Regions from separate parts of the Psychrobacillus mangrovi genome, predicted to be linked through region 1. Evidence: predicted binding sites of a transcription regulator. Region 1 holds the regulator's gene; the other holds the start of a gene.

The links. The regulator NrdR, encoded in region 1, represses ribonucleotide reductase genes. The targets are predictions, from matches to a motif close to AACACNATATATNGTGTT.
Region 2: WAX74_RS17490 (vitamin B12-dependent ribonucleotide reductase) is a predicted target of NrdR. The motif match lies at 3,970-3,987, and genes of this name have one in related genera.

Annotation. Positions count from the first base shown of each region.
Region 1 is NZ_JBAWSY010000003.1:137,106-144,574, reverse strand. Features, by position in the region: gene thrS (threonine--tRNA ligase) at 1-79, opposite strand, end outside; T-box leader at 192-420, opposite strand; gene dnaI (primosomal protein DnaI) at 471-1,412, opposite strand; gene WAX74_RS06605 (replication initiation and membrane attachment family protein) at 1,423-2,778, opposite strand; gene nrdR (transcriptional regulator NrdR) at 2,807-3,271, opposite strand; gene speD (adenosylmethionine decarboxylase) at 3,389-3,772, opposite strand; gene WAX74_RS06590 (glyceraldehyde-3-phosphate dehydrogenase) at 3,973-4,977, opposite strand; gene coaE (dephospho-CoA kinase) at 5,095-5,688, opposite strand; gene mutM (bifunctional DNA-formamidopyrimidine glycosylase/DNA-(apurinic or apyrimidinic site) lyase) at 5,701-6,573, opposite strand; gene polA (DNA polymerase I) at 6,585-7,469, opposite strand, start outside.
Region 2 is NZ_JBAWSY010000019.1:41,038-48,506, forward strand. Features, by position in the region: gene WAX74_RS21070 (TetR/AcrR family transcriptional regulator) at 345-470, opposite strand; gene WAX74_RS17480 (GNAT family N-acetyltransferase) at 561-824, opposite strand; gene WAX74_RS17485 (hypothetical protein) at 882-1,019, opposite strand; gene WAX74_RS17490 (vitamin B12-dependent ribonucleotide reductase) at 1,342-3,906, opposite strand; gene WAX74_RS17495 (lipoate--protein ligase family protein) at 4,064-4,900, opposite strand; gene WAX74_RS17500 (rhodanese-like domain-containing protein) at 5,027-5,386, shown strand; gene WAX74_RS17505 (ATP-binding protein) at 5,461-6,729, shown strand; gene gcvPB (aminomethyl-transferring glycine dehydrogenase subunit GcvPB) at 7,301-7,469, opposite strand, start outside.

The DNA of each region.
Region 1 (7,469 bases):
CGATTTCTTCTGTTGTTGTAGAAACTGGAAATTCCTTTACTGCTCCATCAGGAAATTTTAATTTAATTACATCTGCCATTTTGAACACTCCTTTTTATTTAAGAAAAGCTTTGGATCATTACCTTAAAACTTACAGTAGCAAATAGAAGAGTTGAATATAGATAATAAGACAACAAAAAACCCCGTCCCTAAAAAGGGACGAGGTACTATCGTGGTTCCACCCTTCTTCTGTCTATTTAAAATTGAAATAGACGAAGCTCTGCATCGGCTAACGGGCCGGTCACCGGTAATTGCTATGTAGATTCACAACTACTGCTCAGAGGTGGTAAATCGATTGCCGATACTTAAGAAGCTTGCAGCCTTGGCTTCTCTCTCTAAAAAGTCGTACAAACTGATTGTTGTCCTCTTCTACGCATTTTTTTATTCTTATGAGAAAGATTATACGCCACTCAAAAATCATTTGCAAGTAACTATTTTTCTTCTCGCCAATTCTTTCCTTGTAAAGGAATAGGAATCGTAAGTGCTCGGATTCTTTCCATAATTCGTCCAGCTTTAACTACCTCTTTTTCTCCTCGCTGTGTGAAGGATAAATGATGTTCCAATTCGTCATAATTAAAATTAGATGTCATAAAAGTCGGAAGCTGCTCGGACATACGGTAATGCAAGATTGTTCCTAATATTTCATCTCTTGTCCAACTGCTCATTGTCTCTGCTCCAATATCATCAAGCATTAAAACGGGAGCACGTTTTACGAATTCAATTTTTTCAGCAAGTGAATGATCTTGAATCGCTTGTTTCATTTCACGGAAAAACTCTGGAACGTAAACAACTACCGAATGGATATGTCTAGCTGCCAATTCATTTGCAAGGGCTCCAAGTAAATAAGATTTACCTACACCGAATTGACCGTGTATATATAGTCCCTTTTTCGGTAAAACACTAGTTCGTTCCCATTCGTTTAAAAAGTCTTTCGCCGCCCGAACTGCAACTACTCTACTACCATCCTCCAGATCAACACCTGCCAAATTAGATTCCATTACCTCTTTCGGCATATGGATGCTATCAATCATGGATGTGACTTTTTTACGTTCATCCTCAATAACGCCACGCTTACATCTTACATATTCTAAATCAATCAGATTACGATCTAATACTAGCCTCGGTTCATAGCCTTTCATATAATTCGTACACATTTCAAGGGATTGGCATGATCCACAATCATGTGATTGCGATTTATATTCATATAACTTACTTAGACTTCGGTCCACAATTTTCTTTGAAATTTGAGCTGCGTTTTCTTCTAGAAATAGTTGTACACCTGGGTCCTCAAGCACTTCTTGTTTCATTTCATCAAGTCTCGAAGAAAATTCTGGTGTAATGACCCTTTTTAATGTCTCATTAATTCGTTCCATAAAATGTCACCTACCTTTTAATTACTCCTAATTCAGCTAATAGTTTTTTTCGCTCTTCATCAATGTTTTGAATATTGTTCGTTGTATCTCCAGATTGCTTTGTTTCACCGTCTTTTTTGTAAAACCAATCTGGCACCTTTTCTTCTCTTGTCGGTTTTTTCGTATAGGACTTTTGCTTGGATCCTTCATTTTTCCATTTTAAATATTGTTGATGTTCATTTCTAGCTAATTCCATTGCTTCTTTTGCTGTTTTAACATCTTTTCGCATCCAATGAGATGCTATTTTCTCTGCGTAATTCTTAGTTAATTTCATATCTGTTCTCAGTAAAACATATTGCAACAATACATTTACTACCCCTATCGGCATATTGTAATGAGATACTAAATGGTTTGCTAATTGAACATCAGCAAGAATAGGTTCTTTCCCATTTGCAATATCTTTTAACACAGTAACTGGTGCAGTACTTTCTAAATAATGAATAAGTTCTTCCTCTTTTGTTAAAGGCTTTTTATTTTCATTTACACTTTTTTTAGTCTTAGTAATATTTTGAATGATAGGCGCCTTTTTTGATACAGTTAGTTTATAGTAATCAGCACACGCTTTTTTTAATCTAGCATCTGATAAATGCAAATCATCATCTAATGCTAGAATTACCACTTTTTGCATTTCAATTGGACTGAGATTATACAGAAAAGCTAACTTGGCGATTACTTCTTTCGCTTCAATTGTTAAGGCTGATTTAGGGACAAGTTGCTCTGACAGACCATCTTGTAGTAAAGCAAAATCAAATTCTTCAAAGTAAAACGGCAGAGAAGAATTCCTACTCTTCGATTCATAAGCATCATTATAGGGTACAGCTTGACCCGATTTGGTAGACGGTTTAAATACATCCATAAATGTACGTGAAACGTCTTTAAACCCCTCATTCCAATTAGGTGATTGAATAAAACGACTTCTTAATCGCTTATAAGCTTTTTCCCCTATTTTGTTTAATAGAAACATGGACAATAAAGGATCCTTTAGGAATGATTCTGCATCTAATGGTGCAGCAAGTTCATAATAAAAGATTCGTGTTTCATTTTCGGTCTTTTGCCATGTGCGAAGTAATCCAATAGCTTCTAAAGCAATTCTTGCCTGAAATATTTTCCCGACTGATACCCCTAATACGTTCATAAGTTGATAGTGCTGCCATTGTTCCTCACTTTTAAGCTCCCCATCAGCCCATAAAGTAAGATACAGGCTTATTCCTTCCGCACCAATTAATGGTTGATAAAACAATGTTAATAATTGACGATCATAATCAGAGAAAGAATATGGCAAGCGAATCATATACATGTCTGCTGGCTGTAGCTCTTTATATAACATCACAATTGCACCTACTCTTTCTTGTATACTATAATGACGGATTTTTCTTTAGAATTTCTTTAAGTTCATCTATAAAAACATTTAAATCTTTAAACTGACGATAAACCGAAGCAAATCGAACATAAGCAACTTCGTCAACTTCTGAAAGTTTGTCCATTACTTTTTCTCCAACTTCTTCTGATTTCACTTCAGAATTTCCTGTTCTTCTTAATTCTTTTTCAATCGAAAACACAATTTCTTCTAGCTGATCTAGAGCCACTGGTCTTTTTTCACAAGCACGTATTAATCCGCGCAAGACTTTCTCACGACTAAATTCTTCTCGTGAACCATCTTTTTTCACTACAATTAGTGGAGTTTCTTCTACTTTTTCAAATGTAGTAAAACGGAATCCACAGTCTTCACATTCTCTTCTTCGTCTAATGGCTTTATTGTCATCTACAGGACGAGAATCGACAACTTTCGTGCCATTAAACTGACAAGCTGGACATCTCATATGATCTCTCCTAATTAGTTACGATTAATTTATGTATCTATTATAACAATATTCTTCTCTAAAATCGAAAAAGCAGAGGAATCTCTTCCTCTGCTAACTCATTCAGCCTAAAGTCTATTATGCTTGAACTGTCAAACGTGGATTAGGTACATTTACTGGACCCATTCCACGGGGCATTTCAATCGTTTCGCGTATTCCAGCATTAAGAGCATCTGCAATATAGTTAGCTGCAATCGATGGATCTAAATCACCACATGTATACACATCAATGCTCGCATAACCGTGCTCTGGAAAGCTGTGAATTGTTAAATGCGATTCGGAAATAATAACGACTCCACTTACACCTTGTGGCGCAAATTTGTGAAATGCTACTTCTCTGATTTCAGCACCAGACTTAAGTGCTGCATCAACAAAAGTTTGCTCAATAAATGGCATATCGTTAAGTTTGTCGAAATCGCACTCCCATAGTTCTGCAATAATGTGACGTCCCATTGTTTCCAATGTCCGTTTCCCCCTTTGATAAAATTTATTTTTTAAAATTTTCAAAGTTGACTACCACGGGGGAAAGTTAGTCCAAAGAGGTCCTAACCCTTTAAGTAGTCTGTGCACGTGAAGTACACGATTCTCATTATATGATGTTTTAATTAAATTAGCAAGAAAAAAAATCCCCTTTCAAAGAAACCTTGAAAGAGGAAGGAAGATTAAAGAGAAGAAGCTACTTTTTTTGTTAAATCAACAACACGCGCAGAATAGCCCCACTCGTTATCATACCAAGCAAGTACTTTTACTTTACGCTCTCCTATTACCATTGTTGTTAAACCATCAATCGTTGTGGAGTTTGTTGTCGTATTAAAATCGATGGATACTAAAGGCTCCATTGTTAAACCTAAAATACCCTTCATCGATCCTTCAGATGCTTTTACAAACGCAGCATTTACTTCATCCGCTGTCACATCTTTCTGTAAATCTACTACTAAATCTACTAAAGATACATTTGGCGTTGGTACACGCAAAGCCATTCCATGCATTTTGCCTTCTAATTCAGGTAAAACGATTGTAAGTGCTTTTGCTGCTCCGGTTGAAGTAGGAATAATTGATTGAGCACATGCGCGTGCACGACGTAAATCTTTATGTGGATTGTCTAAGTTGTTTTGATCATTTGTATAAGAATGCACAGTAGTCATAAGACCATTTTCAATTCCAAATGTGTCATTTAACACCTTTGCAACTGGTGCCAAACAGTTTGTTGTACAACTAGCATTCGAAATAATATTATGTTTAGCTAAATCTAATTTGTCATCATTTACTCCCATAACAATCGTCACATCTTCATTTTTAGCAGGAGCTGTAATGATTACTTTTTTTGCTCCAGCCTCTAGGTGAGCTGATGCTTTATGACCGTCATTAAATTTTCCAGTTGATTCAATCACGATATCTACATTTAAATTTCCCCAAGGCAAATTAGCTGGATCGCGATCATTAACGATTTGAACTCGCTTACCATTAACAATTAGTGCATCATTTTCAATACTTATTTCTCCATCAAAAGTTCCATGAGTAGAATCATATTTTATTAAATGCGCTAAAGTTTCTAATGGGTATCTTGCATTAATTGCGACAACATTAATGTCCTCTTGTACAATTGCTTGGCGAAACACCATTCTACCAATACGTCCAAATCCGTTTATTGCGATTGAAGCTATCATAAAAAATCCTCCTGTGACTATGTGATACTTTTTATTTTATAACCATTAAATAGTATAACACATTTTCACAATTGTGTAGCCCTTCAAATTAAAACCGTAATTTTTTTTATTTTCCGACTACTCTTTTTTCCAGAGTGACAATATTTTCTGCAGTTGTTCCTTCGTATATTCTAGAGTTCCATTATTATAGATGACAGCATCTGCACCCTGTTCTTTAATCGAAAGAGGTAACTGTGATTGTATTCTTGCAGTGGCTTCTTCTAAAGAATAATTATTACGAGCCATTAGTCTATTCAACTGCGTTTCTTCTGTAACCGTTACAACTAAAATCTTATCTACATAGGACTGAAGCTTACTTTCAAATAATAATGGGATATCCATTACAATTGTGTCATAGCCTTTTTCAAGTAAAAAATGTTTTTGCCGAAGCATTTCTTCGCGGATAGCGGGATGCATAATATCATTTAATTGCTTTCTTTTTTGAGGTGATGAAAAAATAATATTTCCTAATTCTTCTCGATTCAGCGTTCCATCTTCTGATATAACTTCTTCTCCAAATGCTTCTCTTATCGTTTCAAGTGTCTTAGTTCCTTTTTCTACTACGACTCTAGCTACTAGGTCAGCATCAACTATAGGATAACCTAATTCTTTTAACATGTTGGAAACGGTACTTTTACCACTAGCTATACTACCAGTTAACCCAATAATCATTTGCTTCCTCCTTTACTTCTGACATCTTCCACAATAAGTAGATGTTCTTCCACCAATCGTTTTCTGCATTGTTTTTGCATTACAATTTGGACAAGTCTTTTTCCCATACATTTGTAAGCGATTCTGCATATTGCCTGACTCCCCATTTATTTTGCGGTAGTCGGAAATGCTGCTTCCTCCATTTTCAATACTATCTAAAAGAACGTTGACAATTTCATTAAATAATTGTATCTTACGCTCTTTACTAATTCTTTTTACTTTACGACCAGGATGAATTCGCATACGAAATAATGCTTCCGTCGCGTAAATATTCCCGCAACCCGAAACAACATGACCATCCATGATAAATTCTTTAATCGGCTTATTTTCATACTTTGGCAAAGCACTCATTTCTAAATAATGATCTAAAGCATTTTGATCAAATGGCTCAGGTGCCATTAATAATAATGGCGGATAATCTTCGACACTATTTAAAAAACGAAGTTCTCCAAAGCGACGAATATCTGCATATACAAGCATGTCACCCTCACTAAAATGCAGGATGACATGTATATGCCGCTTAAATTTATCCTCCAAAATTTCATGTAAGCCTCTCACATAAAACCAAGCACCAGACATACCAAGGTGTGAAACAAGTAAATAGGGAATCCCATTTTTTAGTAAATGAAAATAAATATATTTAGAACGTCTATCAATTCGTTCTATCTTCATATGAGGTAAAGCCTCTCGAAAGGATTCCACATCTAACCCTTTCAAGATAGCTTCTTTTCCATTTGCTTTAGAATCAATAATAGTTTTAGAAACTTCTACCGATTCAATCGTTTTACCAGTAACAATCGGCTTAAGTGAACGTACAAGTCCTTCTACTTCTGGTAATTCTGGCATATCAAAACTCCTTACTTCGTATCGTACCAAGATGGGCCATAAGCATATTCCACTTTCAATGGAACAATTAACTTGATTGCTCCCTCCATTACTTCTGGCACAATTTTTTCAAGAATAGCAATTTCTTCTTTCGGTGCTTCAAAAATCAGTTCATCGTGTACTTGCAATAACATTTTCGTTTGGAGATTTTCATCTTTTAGTCGTTTTGCCATATCGATCATCGCTTTTTTAATAATATCAGCTGCACTTCCTTGAATTGGGGTATTCATAGCTGTTCTTTCTGCGAAACTACGAAGGTTGAAATTAGAACTTGTGATTTCAGGTAAATATCTTCTTCTTTTTAGAATAGTCGTCACATATCCATTATGCTTTGCTTCGCGCACAATATCGTCCATATAATCTTTTACACCTGGAAAGCTGTTTAGATATTGGTCTATAAAAGTAGCAGCTTCTTTTCGAGTAATATTTAAGCTTTGTGATAAACCGTAATCGCTAATTCCATATACAATTCCAAAGTTAACCGCTTTAGCAGCACGTCGCATATCTGACGTCACTTCTTCTTTCCCTACATGGAATACATCCATCGCAGTTTTTGTATGGATATCCATATCATGATTAAATGCATCTACTAATTTTTCATCTTCACACATATGAGCAAGTACTCGGAGTTCGATTTGCGAATAATCAGCTGCAAACATAACCCAATCTGGGTGAGAAGGAACAAATGCTTTTCTGATTTTTCTTCCTTCCTCTAAACGTATAGGAATATTTTGTAGATTTGGATTTATCGAGCTTAAACGGCCTGTGGTAGTTAAAGCTTGTTGGTATCTTGTATGAATCTTTTGATCTTTCCCATGTATTTCCTTTGTTAAGCCTTCGATATATGTTGACTGAAG
Region 2 (7,469 bases), on a different contig from region 1:
AGTGGTTTATATACTTCACTACTTTTATTTAAATTCTATTTCCTACTTTCATTGCTTGCCTTTAACAAGAATCTGCCCTATTAAAAAGGAATCAAACCCCTTTTATGGAATACTACAATAAGATCTTAACCCTAAAATCACTTTAATTCTTCTTGAACTAACACTTCTCTTAGTAAATTTTTTCACAATCTTCTCTATTTCTTAACAAAAATATCCAACTTTTCTTATTAAGCGTTATTCAAGATAATAGCCCTTTAATGAAAAATGAGCCCTTATCCTTGTTCAAGGATAGCGCCCGATTGTTGAGTATCTAAAAAGGAATATATAGTTTTTACTCAAGCCATCTACAAGGTTTTATAGTGACGGTACAATAGTCCAGTGCTAATACCTGCTCTAATTGCAATCTCCTGAATACTGGTTTCAGCAAAGCCTTTTATAGCAAATAGTTTTAGCAGCCGAATGGACTTTATTTCTACCTTTTTCCATTATCTTAAAGAAATATATATTATTTTTTCACATATTTCAAAGCCGAAAAATTATTGATTCCAATTTTCTTAGCCCTAATTTCTGGAACGAGGCTTTCTTTTGTACTTTTCAAATCCCAATTTGTTATATAAATTCATTGCCGAAGTATTCGTATCCGCAACCTCTTCAATGACATAATCATTGTACGGAGTGTTTTCAATGATATGATTTATGATTTGAGATGCTACACCCTGTCCTCTAAATTCTGAAGTTGTTCCAACAAACTCAATCGACCCAGTATTGGGAGGGAATTCTTCGAAAGGCGCTTCAAATTCCTTCTTTAGAAAGATACATGCCATGCTTCCCTTGAAAAATCCTAGATGCTTCCTTAATTCCTTTATATTTAATCGAACCGATCAATCGGCTCCATCCGTGCATGCTGTCATTCCACCAATTTTATTATTAGCTATCGCTACATAAAATTGATTCAAAACAAACATATGAGCAAAAGCTTTTGCAATTTTATTTTTATCCTTTGAAAAAAAACGAGCCATTGTGAGAACCCTTCCGAAAAAATCTCAGACATTTGTTTCCTCACATCAAAATTCACTTTATCTGCTTTCACAATAGTAAATTTATAATTCTCAGATTCCATATATTATATTATTCCTTTTTAATGAATGAATATATGATCATTATCATAACCGAAGAATAATTTTTCATTTAAATCTAAATCTTTCATCTTACCAAGGTAACTCTTTGCATTTTCCCTCCTGTTTGAAAAAATAAAAAAACAACCTCTTTGGTAAAGAATACCAAAGAGGTTGTTTTTATCAAACTTTATTTCAAAGCTACAATGTGTTTTTTATTATCATATTATAATCCGCATTTTAATTGTGCGTTACAATTAGTGCATGTGTTACATCCGCCCATCTCTTCTACTGTACCTTTTCGGCAAACAGGGCAAGTGTTACCTACTTCAGAACCGATTGTAACATTTGTTGAACGTAAATCTTGTATTGTATCAATTAAAACGATAGGTCGTTTTTCAAATACCTTTTCTTCTTGTCTATGATCGTCAAGCGTATTTTCTTCCGCTTTCAAGGTTAGAACTTGAGAATCTCTACTTCCATCCACATAAACAGTTCCACCTTTAGCTCCACCACTATATAGACGTTCATATACACCTTCTACCTGTTCAACTGTATAGCCTCTTGGTGCATTTACCGTTTTGGAGATAGAACTATCAATCCAACGTTGAATAATACATTGAACATCAGCATGAGCTTCTGGAGCTAGCTCCATAGCAGTAACAAACCATTCAGGTAAATCGTTTTCATCAGCATGTCTGTTTGCTTGTAAGTATTCTTGAACGATATCAGCTTTTACTTCAATGAATTTTCCTAAACGTCCACTTCTATAATATGTGAAAGAATAATAAGGTTCTAAGCCTGTAGAGACACCTACCATTGTTCCAGTAGATCCTGTTGGTGCAACTGTTAGTAAATGTGAATTTCTAATTCCATTTTCTAATATAGTGTTTCTAATTTCCTCTGGCATAGATTGCATAAAACCAGTTTCTGTAAATGCTTTACGAAGGCGATTTGTTTCTTCTTCTGTTTCAGCCGTTAAAAATGGGAAACTTCCTCGTTCTACCGCTAAGTTAGCTGAAGTTTCATAGGCAGCAATAGCAATCGTTTTAAATACCTCGTCAACGAGAATATTTCCTTCCTCAGATCCGTACTCTTTTTCACAATAAATTAGAAGATCCGCTAGTCCCATAACCCCAAGACCTACACGTCTTTCTCCTAAAGCTTGTACTTTATTTTCTTCTAAGAAATATGGAGTAGCATCTATTACATTATCCTGCATACGAACTCCAACACTTACAGTTTCTCTTAATGCTTCAAAGTTTACCGTTTTTGTTCCTTTGTTTGCAAATTGAGCTAAGTTAACAGCTGCTAAGTTACATACAGAATATGGTGCAAGCGGCTGTTCACCACATGGATTCGTAGCAACAACTTTTTGTCCGTACGCTTTTGCATTTGTTTTTTCATTTGCATTATCAATAAAGAAAATACCTGGCTCTGCAGAATAAGTAGCACAAATATTAATTAAATTCCATAAATCTTTTGCTTTTACTGTGCGATATGTTCGAACAGCATAGCCCATTTTCTCCCATTCACGGACATCTCCAACCTCATGCCAATGTTTGTTATAAAATACCATTTCTTCTGGAGAATATGTTTCAATTGCAGGGAAACGCAGTTCAAAGTCTGCATCTTCCTCCACAGCTTTCATGAAGTCGTCTGTCAATGTGACAGAGATATTTGCACCAGTTAAAAATTCAGGATTGTGAACAGTAAAATTACCACCATCACGAAGTTTTGTCTCTGCTTCGCGAATGATATCATCGCTGAAGCCACCTAATCCAGGAATCGCTTTATAATTAACTATTCCTTGATACATTGCTTCTTCTTGAAGAGTTAATGGTGTAAATTTTAGCTTATCCTTCGCTAATTGTTTAATAGTCGCATCATTCGTATTTTCAATTAAAAAACGAAGAATTCGAGGATTTTGCATTTTGGAGATAATAAATTCTGCAATATCCGGGTGCCAATCGGCTAGCATTATCATTTGTGCCCCTCTTCGTGATCCGCCCTGCTCCACTAAGTGAGTCAGTTTAGCAATATCATCTAGCCATGATACTGAACCGGATGACTTACCATTTACACCTCTAGCTAGTGTATTACGTGGACGAAGCGTAGAACCGTTCGTTCCAACACCACCACCGCGACTCATTATTTCCATTACTTGTTTGCGGTGGTCACTGATTCCCTCGCGTGAATCAGGAACAAATGGCATTACGTAGCAATTAAAGTAAGTAACATCTGTACCTGTACCTGCTCCATAGAGTACACGTCCAGCTGGAATAAATTTTAGTGAAACTAATTGTTGGTAGAACTTTTCAAACCATTCCTTGCGTTTTTCCTCTGTTTTTTCGACCGAAGCTAGTCCAGTTGCATTACGTTTAGCAATTTGCTCGTAATACACTTCCAATGGTTTCTCAATAACATTAAGGGAACGTTTTACAATTCCTTCTTGTAGTTCATCTTGATCATCAATTGCACTTCGATAATCTTCTTCAATCAATACTTCTGCTGTTTTTGTCGAATGATCGATTGAAACTATGTGACCTAAGCCACGTGCAGGAAATTTCGGATCTGCTTTTACAGTAAGTACGACAAAATCTCCTGATTTTAGCGTTTTCTTTTCCGTATCCTTAAATGAATAACGGTCAATCATTACTAGTCGGGAAACACCTTTGTGCGTCAATTTCATGTCTTCTGTAATTGGATGTACTTGTGGAAATAGTTGAATGTCTTTGTTTAACTGATCAATGTTAATGGTTGCATTATTGTTCTGAGATGCTAATACCATCATAATTGCCTCCCTTATATTTAAAAATAAAACACACCATATAGTGTATGATTATTTTTAAACCATACTATATGTTGTGTTGTTTTGCAAATATATGAATTCCGCTAAAAGTCATATGTAGCAATAGTCAACGGACTAATTTCCTAAAAAAAATAATTTATTTTTTAAAATTCCATTGATTATTATCATAACGATTTTTTTGCAGCTCGTTTACGTATAATTCTTGTTCTTCTGATAGGGTAAATTCTACTAATTCAATCTGCAACGCATCTTCAAATCCTTTTTTGAATGCTTTTTTACACTCGTCGATTGTTACAGGATTTTGACTAATTTTGTTGATGGCCACAGCTTTTTTAGATAAGCTAGCTTTTACTCTATCACGTAGAGCATCAGAAGAAAATTTAAATGTCTGGATAAGTTTATCTTCATCAAGATCTAACAAGATCGCACCATGCTGTAAAATAACGCCTTTTTGACGTGTTTGAGCACTTCCAGCAACCTTTTTTCCTTCTACTACTAATTCATACCAGCTAGGTGAATCAAAGCAGACAGCGGATTTAGGTTTCTTTAGATTTTGCTTTTTCTCTTCTGTGTCTGGAATGGAAAAGTAAGCATCTAAACCGAGATTTTGAAAACCAAGTAATAAGCCTTCACTTATCACACGATAAGCTTCTGTCACGGTTGCTGGCATATCCGGATAGCTCTCGGTGACAATTACGCTATATGTTAGCTCGTGTTCATGGAGTACGCCTCTTCCTCCAGTAGGTCTACGAACAAACCCGAGGCCCAAACGATTTACTGCATCTAAATCTATTTCTTTTTCAACAGATTGAAAATAACCGATCGATAGAGTTGCTGGATTCCATTCATAAAAGCGAATTACTGGTGGAATCAACCCTTCACTATGCCAATCTAGTAAAGCCTCATCAAGTGCCATGTTATAAGATGGACTACAAGGTCCGGAATTAATAAAGTACCATTTTGTCTTTTCCATCGAATCTTCCCCCTAACAACGTTATTCATTTTATCAAATAGATTGAATTGTATCTAGTTAATCTTTTATAATGAATAAGGAAACATAGAAAGGGGAAAGACCGTGTCTACTACTTTATACTTTTTAATAGCAGTAATTGTTGTGTTATTAGTTTATGCTGGTGTTCAAGCATTCCGACTAAAAAAAGCAGTTACAAACCTTACGCAAGAACAATTCATTGAGGGATATCGAAAAGCTCAATTAATCGACGTAAGAGAACCAAAAGAATTTGATGCAGGTCATATTCTAGGAGCTAGAAATATTCCATCTTCTCAGCTTCGACAACGTTTTAAAGAAATTCGTCCTGATAAACCAGTTTATCTATATGATCAAAACGGTGCAAGAAGCGCACGCGCAGCCATGTTCCTTAAGAAAAAAGGATATACCCAATTAAACCAACTTCAAGGCGGATTCAAAACTTGGACTGGTAAAATTAAATCTAAATAATATATAAAGGTTCTTCTTTTCATTAGAGGAACCTTTTTTCTTTCAACACTCACTAAATTTTCTGGAGGTATAGAATGAAAGAGAAAACGTTATTTTCACATCACGAGGATTTTAGAACTACTCTCCCTAATTATGAGGACTTTGCACTTGTTTCCAAAAGGATTATTTGGGCCTTAAATGAAAGAAAACAAGGTGATTGGAAAAATATTTCAATCGGAGAAACAATAACTCAACTTGATGCAAACTTACTTGATATGATGGAAAAAAACTTATTAACCTATGAAACACTTGGCTATATATTCGAAACGCAGCCTTTAGGTAAAATTGTAAGTAAATCTTCTCTAAATGTAGGCACAGGTTTAGAAATTACCGAAACCTTTGAAAATAAACTTATCTACTTTCCAGAATATGATGTAGGAATGACATTATCATTTAACTATTCATCAAGTCATAGTTGGCCTGAATATCGTTTCTTTTCTCTGTCAGCAGAAAAAGCACTTATATTTTTAAACGAAATCAACGAAAAGTTAAGACAATTACTCATGCAATCCATTACTTATTTAGTTGATACAGAAAATGGAGTCCAACGAAGAAATTATGGCGAACAAGCTGTTGTAAATAGAGAAGACGTATTATTAGCAGATAGTATTAAGCAAGATATATTTCGTTCTATCGATGAATTCTTTAAGCAAGACGGACAATTCTTCAAAGAATATGGCTTACCCTATAAAAGAGGAATTTTACTGTATGGTAGTCCTGGTAACGGAAAAACAACCTTGGTTAAATCTATTACAGGCTCAACAAAAGCACCGGTTGTTTATTGGCAAATAACTGAGTTTACTGGAAGTCACTCAATTCAGGAAGTCTTTGGCATCGTTACAAGACTTGCCCCTGCAATTCTTGTTATCGAAGATATCGATTCCATGCCTGAATACACGAGATCCGTCTTTTTAAACACGCTAGATGGCGTTCAATCTCGAGAAGGGTTATTTATCATCGGAACGACAAACTACCCGGAAAAAATCGATCCTGCGCTTATAAATAGAGCTGGACGTTTTGACCGTGCATACGAAATACCATCTCCTTCGGATAAAGTACGAGAACACTACTTGCGAAAGTTAGATATTAAACATATTTTTACGGATGAACAATTTACAGATATGGCTAGACGCTCTAAAGGACTTTCCGTGTCTCAACTGAACGAATTGTACATGTCGGTTGCGTTGAATTGGCATTATGATGGAAAACTGGCATATGAAGAGCGAATTGAAGAGTTGCTAAAACAAAACAAAAGATCCATGAAAAAAGAATGGGAGAATGACGAACATTCTATTGGATTTTAAATCAAAGAAGAAAATAGGTTCTATTGGACATATTAGACTGTGGACATTATATTCTATAGTTTAGTAGATTATATTGTTCATGGAATCATTCAGTTGATTGAAACGGAGGGCGGCGACTCCAGCGGGAATAGCGTGTTCAGGTGAGACCCCGCAGGAGCTAGCGACGAGGAGGCTCACGGACCGCCCGCGGAAAGCGTCCGACCGCAGTGGAAATGAACGATGAGTTTTATTTCAAAATGGATAGATAAACATTGCAGTTAAGCACTACTTTCGAAGTGATGTACCGGAATGACGAAAAAACAAATCAAGGATGGACAACCTTAAGAGTTCTTAAAAATTGGCCATGAAGACGATACTAACTATTGCTGCAATTTATATAAATAAATTCGCCACTTGCACAGCCCAAACAGCAATATATTGAAAAATACTTGAAGAGTATGCCTTGCAAAAACACATCTTTTGTTTACCTAAAAAAACATATTAAAAAGACAAAAGGTATCGAGAGGACACCCTCTTGATACCTTTTGCCGACAGTCTGAAAAGCGATCCATCTCGGATCGCTTTTCTATTATTAAGCTTTAGTATAGCGTAACACTGGATGACGGGCAGCTTTCGTCTCGTCTAAGCGGTTGATTACTGTCGTATGTGGTGCATTTTGAACGATTTCAGGATTTTCTTCTACTTCTTTTGCAATTTGTATCATTGCATCACAGAAAGCATCTAATGTTTCTTTTGATTCT